Regions from separate parts of the Anaerosporomusa subterranea genome, predicted to be linked through region 3. Evidence: a T-box and tRNA genes for the amino acid it is inferred to sense, from the RefSeq annotation. Region 3 holds a T-box; the other regions hold tRNA genes.
The links. The T-box of region 3 lies ahead of pheS (phenylalanine--tRNA ligase subunit alpha). A T-box ahead of a tRNA ligase gene usually reads a tRNA of that ligase, here a tRNA-Phe.
Positions count from the first base shown of each region.

Region 1: it has a tRNA-Phe gene. The T-box ahead of pheS (phenylalanine--tRNA ligase subunit alpha) is inferred to sense a tRNA for this amino acid. The anticodon was not compared.
Region 2: it has a tRNA-Phe gene. The T-box ahead of pheS (phenylalanine--tRNA ligase subunit alpha) is inferred to sense a tRNA for this amino acid. The anticodon was not compared.

Region 1 covers NZ_LSGP01000013.1:482,579-485,848, reverse strand. Annotated here, with positions in the region: gene thiD (bifunctional hydroxymethylpyrimidine kinase/phosphomethylpyrimidine kinase) at 1-703, shown strand, start outside; gene AXX12_RS06040 (response regulator) at 719-1,081, shown strand; tRNA gene AXX12_RS06035 (tRNA-Asp) at 1,163-1,239, shown strand; tRNA gene AXX12_RS06030 (tRNA-Phe) at 1,249-1,324, shown strand; tRNA gene AXX12_RS06025 (tRNA-Gly) at 1,338-1,412, shown strand; tRNA gene AXX12_RS06020 (tRNA-Cys) at 1,419-1,493, shown strand; tRNA gene AXX12_RS06015 (tRNA-Leu) at 1,547-1,635, shown strand; gene AXX12_RS06010 (hypothetical protein) at 1,880-2,224, shown strand; partial or broken gene AXX12_RS06005 (2-oxoacid:acceptor oxidoreductase subunit alpha) at 2,489-3,270, shown strand, end outside.
Region 2 covers NZ_LSGP01000020.1:186,685-189,954, forward strand. Annotated here, with positions in the region: gene AXX12_RS13265 (adenylosuccinate synthase) at 1-1,200, shown strand, start outside; tRNA gene AXX12_RS13270 (tRNA-Lys) at 1,437-1,512, shown strand; tRNA gene AXX12_RS13275 (tRNA-Glu) at 1,541-1,615, shown strand; tRNA gene AXX12_RS13280 (tRNA-Val) at 1,621-1,696, shown strand; tRNA gene AXX12_RS13285 (tRNA-Asp) at 1,712-1,788, shown strand; tRNA gene AXX12_RS13290 (tRNA-Phe) at 1,798-1,873, shown strand; gene AXX12_RS13295 (ATP-binding protein) at 2,027-2,857, shown strand; gene AXX12_RS13300 (outer membrane beta-barrel protein) at 3,247-3,270, shown strand, end outside.
Region 3 covers NZ_LSGP01000012.1:16,034-19,303, forward strand. Annotated here, with positions in the region: gene pheT (phenylalanine--tRNA ligase subunit beta) at 1-952, opposite strand, end outside; gene pheS (phenylalanine--tRNA ligase subunit alpha) at 965-1,966, opposite strand; T-box leader at 2,043-2,267, opposite strand; gene AXX12_RS20090 (YqzL family protein) at 2,272-2,361, opposite strand; gene AXX12_RS03385 (TrmH family RNA methyltransferase) at 2,444-3,244, opposite strand; gene AXX12_RS03390 (potassium channel family protein) at 3,241-3,270, opposite strand, start outside.

The DNA of each region.
Region 1 (3,270 bases), on a different contig from region 3:
AATGAGCGCGATAACTGCCATTACAGCGCAAAATACGCTTGGCGTCAGCGCGATTCGTGAATTGGACGAAGCAATCATTGCGGCGCAAATCGCTGCTGTATTTGAGGATATTCCAGTCGGTGCAGTCAAAATTGGCATGCTTTCAAGTGCGGCCATAACCCGCACAGTAGCGGCCACTTTGCGCCAATATCAGGCAAAATCTATTGTGGTTGATCCGGTCATGATCTCTAAAAGTGGTAGTCGGCTGCTGCATCCCGAGGCTATGACGGCACTAAAGGAACAGTTGTTCCCTATGGCGGATGTCGTTACCCCGAACTTGTTTGAGGCGGGAGAGCTTGTGGGCTTTTCTGTGAACACTCGAAATGATATGGAAGAAGCTGCTCGTGCGCTGCACGCCCTGGGTCCTAAACATATCGTCGTAAAAGGCGGTCATTTGGAAGGGGCGGCCTGTGATATACTCTTTGATGGACATAGCTTTGTCTATTTTGAGAACGAGCGTATTAATACGATTCATACCCACGGGACCGGTTGTACATTTTCTTCAGCAATAGCAGCTGGGTTGGCACAAAAACTTTCCATTGAACAGGCCGTGCGACAAGCAAAATACTACATCACAGGAGCGATTACGCATGGATTTTCTCTAGGTCATGGTGTTGGGCCAACTCATCATTTTTTTGAGCTGTATCAAAAAGCGGGTTTGTAGTTAGGGGGGCATAGTTTGGCCAGAATTCTCGTATGTGATGATTCGATGTTTATGCGAATGATATTGAAAAAAGCATTAGTTGAAAACGGGCACGAGGTGGTTGATGAAGCAGGGGACGGTAGTCAGGCAGTCCAACTGCACAGACAGCACAAGCCTGATTTAACGACAATGGATATTACCATGCCGGTGATGGATGGCATCGAAGCGGTTAAGATCATCCGTGATGAAGACCCTACAGCTCGCATTATTATGGTAACTGCTATCGGGCAGAAAGCGATTATTACCGATGCCATAAAGGCAGGAGCCTCGGGCTTTATCGTTAAACCCTTCGATCACTCGCAAATCAAGGAAGTTGTTAAGCGTGTATTGGCAGATTAACTGGTAACAATTCCTGAACAGGATTTTTTAAAAAGTGGTTGACATATCCCGGTAGTTTCTATACAATAGATTATGCGATGCGGCCCTGTGGTGTAGCGGTCTAACATGCCGCCCTGTCACGGCGGAGATCGACGGTTCAAATCCGTTCAGGGTCGCCATTTTTATTCGCCGCGGTAGCTCAGTCGGTAGAGCAGAGGACTGAAAATCCTCGTGTCGACGGTTCGATTCCGCCCTGCGGCACCATATAAACTCTAATGCGGAAGTAGCTCAGCGGTAGAGCATCGCCTTGCCAAGGCGAGGGTCGCGAGTTCGAATCTCGTTTTCCGCTCCATGTTTTGGCGGCATAGCCAAGTGGTAAGGCAGAGGTCTGCAAAACCTCTATTCCCCAGTTCAAATCTGGGTGCCGCCTCCAAAATTTCATAAACCGCCGTCCAGGCGGTTTTAGTTTCATAGCAATTTTACTATGCGAGTGTGGCGGAACAGGCAGACGCAACGGACTTAAAATCCGTCGGTTGGTGACAATCGTACCGGTTCGACCCCGGTCACTCGCACCATCAATTAAGAAGCGGCTTACTGAGTTTTCAGTAGGCCGCTTAATTTTATAATCCGTTGGTCCTGATTGATTCTTTTCGTAATGTTGTTATTGATGATGAAAGGACATGCGTGATTTAGTTGCTTGCTCTGGCCGAAGGTTAGAGCTTTATATTTTGCGCTATTTAGCATTCTTATTGAAACTGTCATATTTTTGTCGCATTTACATGTTATAGTGAAGGCAGTAAAAAGCTGGAGGGATGTTTTTTGAATAGCTTAACAAAGAAAATCGTGATTTATTCAATGGTGGGCATCATGCAAGTAGGGTTTGGTGCATCGGTAATTGAAGCCTCACCCTTTCATAATGACGGTTCACAACGGATTGTACAACTAGATTCTAGACATCACCACGATAATGAAAGACGACGTGAGCATGCTGAACGGCAGCGCCGAGAAAATGAACGGCACGAACGAGAAATGAGGCGACGCCATAATGAGAGTGAACGGGAATGGCATCACCGTCAGGAAAGAGAAAGACACCGTCATGACAATGCGATGCGTGAAATTGCTGCATTTTTAATTGGGATCGCAGTTGGCTCCTCGAATAATTAGATTAAGCGTAGCTAAAATAGCACGACACATATTGCAACCGGTAGATACACCAAAAATGGAAAAGTAGTCAGGCTTTGCAATATATCATAAAAACATCACAGCACTTTAAAATAGGCTTTGCGGAATAACCGCGAAGCCTATTTTGTTCATCGTAAACCTAATAACTAACTAATCGCATAGGTTTTTTGTTTTGTAATCGTTTGACAATTGCAAACCTTTATTGTATAAGGTAAAGTAGGGGATTTTCAGAAACGAGGTGCTATTATGCTGACTGAATTAACTTGGAAGGTAGGAGGGCAACAAGGCGAGGGAATTGAAAGTGCTGGCGAAATGTTGGCAATCGGCTTAAGTCGCAATGGATACCATATCTATTCGTATCGCCAATTTTCTTCCCGAATCAAGGGTGGGCACACCAGTAGCACAGTCCGCGTGTCGTTACGTCCAGTGCGCACATTGAACGGCCATATTGATATTTTGATTGCATTTGATCAAGAAACCATCAATGTCAGTGCGGGAGAACTGCGCGAAGGCGGCCTGATTATTGCCGATAGCAAATTTGGACCTTTAGTTCCAAACGATTGCAAAGCAACAGTCGTTGCTATACCGTTTTCGGATATGGCTAAACAAGCGGGAGCGGTTCAATCGAAGAATATGGTGGCAGTAGGGGCGGTAGGAGCTATATTGGGTCTGACTTTTGAACAGCTTGAGCCGCTGGTGCAAGAGGTATTTCAAAAAAAAGGCGATGCGATGATAAAAACCAATATTCAGGCATTACAAGCTGGTTTAGCTAGTAGTCAACGGAAAATGCGCACTCGCCACAGTTCAAGCTGATGCCACCTGTTGCTAAACGACGCATGCTGATGACTGGCAACGAAGCCATCGCGCTCGGGGCTTTGGCTGGCGGGGCAAGATTGTTGTCGGCATATCCTATTACACCTGCTTCGGATATCATGGAGTATCTTGTTGACAAATTACCAGAGCTCGGCGGCTTGGTTATTCAGACAGAGGACGAAATTGCCGCTTGCACGATGGCGATCGGCGCCAAC
Region 2 (3,270 bases), on a different contig from region 3:
GTTGTTGTACGTTATCAAGGCGGCAGTAATGCTGGGCATACTGTAGTGGTGAATGGGCAAGAGTTTAAGCTACGTCTTTTGCCGTCAGGCATACTTTATAATGGCAAGATGTGTATTGTCGGTAATGGCGTGGTTGTTGATCCGCAAGTTATGCTAGAAGAGATTCAGGGCATGAAAGCCAAGGGTGTTGATGCCTCTGGACTAAAGATTTCTAATCGAGCCCATGTCGTTATGCCATATCATCGCTTGCTGGACGAGGCAGAAGAAAAATATCGTGGTGACAACAAGATTGGTACCACTAAGCGCGGCATTGGGCCTTGCTATATGGATCAAAATGCTCGTACCGGTATTCGCGTCGTTGATCTGATGGATGAGGAAGAGTTTTCGGAAAAATTGAAAATCAACATTGCGGCAAAGAATCATCTGCTGCAGGCAGTATATGGCTTGGAAGGCTTTGATTACGAAGCTGTGAAGCAAGAATATCTCGCCTATGCTGAAGAACTTCGCCCCTATGTCACTGATACGATGTGCGTGTTGAATGAAGCCCTCGACGCTGGTGCAAAAGTGCTGTTCGAAGGTGCTCAGGCGACCATGCTCGACTTAGATCATGGCACTTATCCCTATGTAACATCATCACACCCCATTGCCGGTGGTGTTTGCGTTGGCGCAGGTATAGGCCCAACCCGTATTAATACCGTTGTCGGTGTTGTCAAAGCTTACACGACTAGAGTAGGTGAAGGACCATTTCCGACAGAGCTTCTCGATGCGGATGGTGACTATATTCGCAACCAGGGTCGTGAATTCGGCACTGTTACCGGGCGGCCGCGCCGCTGCGGTTGGCTAGATGCTGCTGTTGTTCGCTATGCAGGTCTGCTTAGCGGCATCAATTATATGGCGATTACACGCTTAGACATCCTCGATCAAATGAAAACCTTGAAGATTTGCACTGGCTATAAATATAAAGGACAATTGTTGAAGGAGTTCCCTGCCAGCCTAAAAGTATTAGGCCAGGTTGAGCCCATATATCAGGAACTTCCTGGTTGGGAACAGCCGATTTCGGGCATTAAGCGCTATGAGGATCTTCCTGTCAACGCTCGTCGCTATGTTGAAGCAATCAGTGAAGCAACCGGCATTAAAATTGGCATCGTCTCGGTCGGCCCCGGTCGGGAACAGACGATCATCTTGAAGGATATGTTTTAAGACACGAGTATAAGCGACGCTTAACCACAGAGTACGCAGAGATCGTAGAGTGGTCGCAGAGGGCTACTATAAGTATCCGGTTCCCTCTGTGGGACCCTCCGCATACTCTGCGTACTCTGCAGTTTGGCAATCCTGTCTTCTCAATTTGCGGGTTGCAAGTTACCATAAAAATCCATTGAGCCAAAGTGTTGACAAGCAACCCATATTCCGATATAATCTTATCTTGTGAGACCGATGACCCACTAGCTCAGTTGGTAGAGCACCTGACTTTTAATCAGGGTGTCGATGGTTCGAGTCCATCGTGGGTCACCACTTTTGGAATATCTCACAACCTTCAAATGGCCCGTTGGTCAAGCGGTTAAGACACCGCCCTTTCACGGCGATTACGGGGGTTCGAATCCCCCACGGGTCACCATTCCCGGGCGATTAGCTCAGCCGGGAGAGCGCCTGCCTTACAAGCAGGATGTCGGCGGTTCGATCCCGTCATCGCCCACCATTTCCTTTGCTATGCGGCCCTGTGGTGTAGCGGTCTAACATGCCGCCCTGTCACGGCGGAGATCGACGGTTCAAATCCGTTCAGGGTCGCCATTTTTATTTGCCGCGGTAGCTCAGTCGGTAGAGCAGAGGACTGAAAATCCTCGTGTCGACGGTTCGATTCCGCCCTGCGGCACCAATAGATAAAGCTCTGTGCAGAAATGCGCAGAGCTTTATCTATTTAAAAGAATATTCAATTTATAGATTATCTAAACAGGATTTTACAAACGATTTGCAGAATAAGCAAGGTTGGGGGAGCGCTTCCAAGGGCCCCCATGGGAGGTGAGCTTAGGTGTATTCTCATTTTGAGTCAGAGCAGCAGACTCAATTTACTGCCGACCAGCCAGAAAGCTCAACGACGATAGATGGCTGCACAGACTTGCTTTTTCTCCATACTGAGGGCAAACCGAGAATTGATACTGGCGAAAAGAGCCACACGATTGAGGAAATGGCTCGACTCGACCGGCTGAATTTGATCGGCGAGATGGCGGCAAGTATTGGCCATGAGGTTCGCAATCCCATGACGACAGTTAGAGGTTTTTTGCAAATGCTACGCGCTAAAAAAGAATTGGCAAGCTTTGCATCTCATTTTGACTTAATGGTTGAGGAGCTTGATCGCGCCAATAGCATCATCAGCGAGTTTTTGTCCATCGCCAAGAACAAACCTAGTAATCAGAGTGCGGGCCGACTGGATGCGGTGGTTGACATACTCATGCCGATGTTGGATGCTGGCGCGTTAATGGCCGGCACGACGGTGATTTTTAAGGGTGGGCCTGTGCCGCCAATATTGATGGCAGAACGCGACATCCGACAATTGATTTTAAACTTGGTCAGGAATGCCTCTGAGGTTACGCCGCATGGTGGGCAAGTGAGCATTCGCACCTATGTAGAAGCAGGTCGGGTTGTGCTATCTATTGCCGACCAAGGGCCTGGCATTGCTCCGGAGGTACAGCACAAGCTGGGTACAGCCTTCTTTACCACCAAGGAAAAAGGAACCGGCATCGGGTTGGCGGTTTGCCGCCACATTGTCGAACGCCATCATGCCGATCTAGCGTTTCAAACAGGGCCGCAGGGAACGACGTTTTATGTCTTGTTTCCGATGGCAGAAACTAATGACCGCTGACAAAAAGGGTAGGGCTGCCACTATATAGATAACGGCTTCTCAGCTATTAGCTGAGAAGCCGTATTTTATTTTCCGACAGTTCTCTCGGCAGCTATATACGGCATAAGAATCATGGCTTAAACTAGGAGTCTTATGCTGTCACAAAGACCACCTGCATTTCTAATGCAGAGGTGGTCTTTGTTCTTTTTTCATGCATTTAACCGGATTTATTGATCATTAAACCATACAGAATCTACAAAATCAAAAAGAAAATATTTGTAAAAATTATCCTGTAATTCCTGGGGAGGTGGTTACCAAAAGTGCATAAGTTCCGGACTAAAAGTATATATATGGATGATTAGCGAGAGTAGTGGTTTGAGGTGTGTGTGAATACTATAGGAGGTAAGAAAATGAAAAAAATTGTATTAGTAGTC
Region 3 (3,270 bases):
CTTGTACCGCATCGGCAATGACCAACATCTCAGGACTTAAATCACGCTTTACCCCGTCAAGCGTTGTTAGTTTCTCGCCAGGTTGAGCCCGGCGAACAATGATGCTGTGACGGGCAAGTAGGTTATAGTCATATGCATGCATGGGCTGACCTAGCTCAAGCATGACATAATTAGTCACATCAACAACATTATTGATTGGCCTCATGCCTGCTGCCCGCAGACGGCGCTGCATCCACAACGGTGAAGGAAACACTCTGACATTTTGCAGCACTCTGCCAGTAAAACGAGCGCACAGCTCAGGTTCTGCAATCGTGATATTAACTAAGTCAACCGTGCGTTCACTGCCGACCTCGCGCAGGTTGAGCATCGGCTTTTTCAAAACACCTTCAGTTAAAACAGCTATTTCCCGGGCCAGTCCCAACATGCTGAAACAATCTGCCCGGTTGGCGGTCAACTCAAATTCCAATGCAATATCATCTAAGCCGAGAACTTCCTTAATGTCCTGACCAACAGGCGTATCTTGCGGCAAAATGAAGATTCCGTCCCTTGCTTCTGCTGAAAGCAGTTTGGCGTCAATGCCCAGTTCCTCTGCCGAACACAGCATCCCTGATGATTCAACGCCACGCAATACTGCCTGTTTAATTTCTTTACCAACAGGCAGCTTAGCTCCAGGCAAGGCAACAGGGACAATTTGGCCGTCACGAACATTGGTCGCGCCAGTCACGATAGTAACAACCTCAGTGCCAGTGTCGGTTTTACAAACAAACAATTTATCAGCATTTGGATGTTGTGTTACAGACAGCAGTTTACCTGTAACCACATTTTCAAGGTTTTCCCCTAAATATTCGATCATCTCAACCGGCACGCCAGCCATCGTTAATTTATCAGCCAATTGTTCTGCTCCCAGATCGAACTCAACGTAATCCTTCAGCCATTTATATGACGCTCTCATTCGTATCCCCCCTTAGAATTGCCGCAAGAATCGGCTATCATTATCAAAGAACAGACGCAAATCGTCAATCCCATATACTAGCATAGCAATCCGTTCAACGCCCATGCCAAAAGCAAAACCACTAACTTGATTGGGATCGAAACCGCTCATTTCGAGCACTCGCGGGTGGACCATCCCTGACCCCAGTATCTCGAGCCAACCAGTCCCTTTACAGACTCGACAGCCTTTGCCTTTGCACATCACACAGGAAACATCAACTTCTGCGCTCGGTTCTGTGAAGGGGAAGAAGCTCGGACGCAGCCTGATATTGACATCAGAACCAAATATTTCACGGGCAAACAGTTGCAGTGTTCCCTTGAGATCAGAAAAACGAATACCTTTGTCAATTACAAGTCCTTCGACTTGATGGAACATCGGCGAGTGAGTCGCATCATAATCGCGACGATAGACCTTGCCTGGGACGATAACCCGAATTGGCTGGTTCGGTTCCGCCGCTTGCATCGTCCGAACCTGAACCGGCGACGTGTGGGTACGTAAAAGTATCTCCTCAGTGATATAAAAAGAATCCTGCATGTCCCGAGCTGGATGATCCTTAGGCAGGTTGAGCGCCTCAAAGTTATAGTAGTCGCTTTCCACCTCAGGACCATCGGCTATTTCAAAGCCCATTCGCATAAAAATTGCTTTAATTCGATTCAGTGTAAGCGTTAGTGGATGCTTATGCCCCAGTTGCCGGCTACGGCCTGGCAGTGTGACATCAATCCGTTCAGAAGCAAGACGCTCATTCAGCTCTGCCGTTTTTAGCTCTGCAGTACGAGCGCTAATCAGTCCCTCTAATTCGGCTCTAATTTCATTGACAATCTGACCGATCAGTGGACGTTCCTCGGCGCTTAGAGCGCCCAACCCCCGCAAGATCGCAGTCAAGCTACCCTTTTTGCCCAGATATTTGACCCGAAAGTCATTCAGACTTTCCACCCCGTTCGTGCGGGAGAATTCTGCAAGCGCTTCCTTGTGCATCGCTGCCAATTGTTCTCTCATGCTACCTCCACCTTTTGCGAATGATTTATAGTAAAACAAAAAAGACTTTCAGCCCCTAAGGGGCGAAAGTCCAACTTCCGCGGTACCACCCAAATTGCGTCAGCCAATGCTGAGCGCCTCTGTCCCAATAACGCTGGGGTGCGCCTGACCTACGCGGAGACCTTCAGTCCGGTCGCTCCAGAGTGAACTTCAGTCAGTCTGTCTTAGACCCGCTTCCAATCTATGGCGGACCCTCCCTGTAAAGCAGTGGCTGACTTACTCTCTCCATCATCGCGTCATGTTTTTTATTGCGTCGTCATTCGACGATATAATAAATACAGTGTAACTGAACCTGTTGCTTCAAACATCCTCCAAACGAAATCGGCAGTAAGCACGTGAGACCACTCCTCTGCTCACAAGTCTGCATTTCATTGTCAGTGTTAGTATAGCATACTGTCAGATAAATTACAAGGATGCTCAGCCGCGCCGTTGGCGGGCAGCCTCGTACAAAATTACGGCTGCGGCTGCAGCCACATTTAACGATTCTGCCTGACCATAAATGGGAATAAATAGGTTCCGATCCGCGTGGGCTAATAGTTCAGTGCTAACTCCCTTGCCTTCATTACCAAAAACGACAGCCAGCGAACCACGAAAATCTGCTTCAAGATAGCACGAAGCTGCCTCCAGCGCTGTCGCGAACAATCGGACCTTCGCCTGTCCGAATGCGGTTAATAAATCAGCATGACAAATGCCAACCGCCAGCGGCAAATGAAAGATGGATCCCATGCTGGCGCGCAGCGCTTTTCCGCTAAAAGGGTCAGTCGACCCTGCAGTTACAATAACAGCATCGGCTCCTGCCGCATCGGCTGTGCGCAAAATTGTCCCTAAATTTCCCGGGTCCTGAACGCCGTCAACAACAACAAACATTTGATTTTCTGCACTAAGCAACTGATTGATTGGTACGACGACCTGGCGGGCGGCGAACAGCACTCCCTGCGGTTGTTCAGTCTCAGCAGCTTTTGCCAACACCGCTTCTGAGACTTGAGTCATTCGACAGCGACGACCGGCTTCCTGAATAAGCTGCGCCGCTCGTTCCTGACTTGCGGCAGATTCAGTGAACAGGCCGAACTCGATCTCCCAACCGGACGCAAGCAGTTCCTCGCATAAGCGGACTCCCTCAACGACGAAGAGTCCACTCTCCTCGCGGCGTTTTTTTTGCTGCAAAGCGGCAGCCAGCTTGACTGCTGAGTTTTGAAGACTGGTCACCGTTTCAGTCATTCCTGCTCCTCCAAACGCTGAACTCC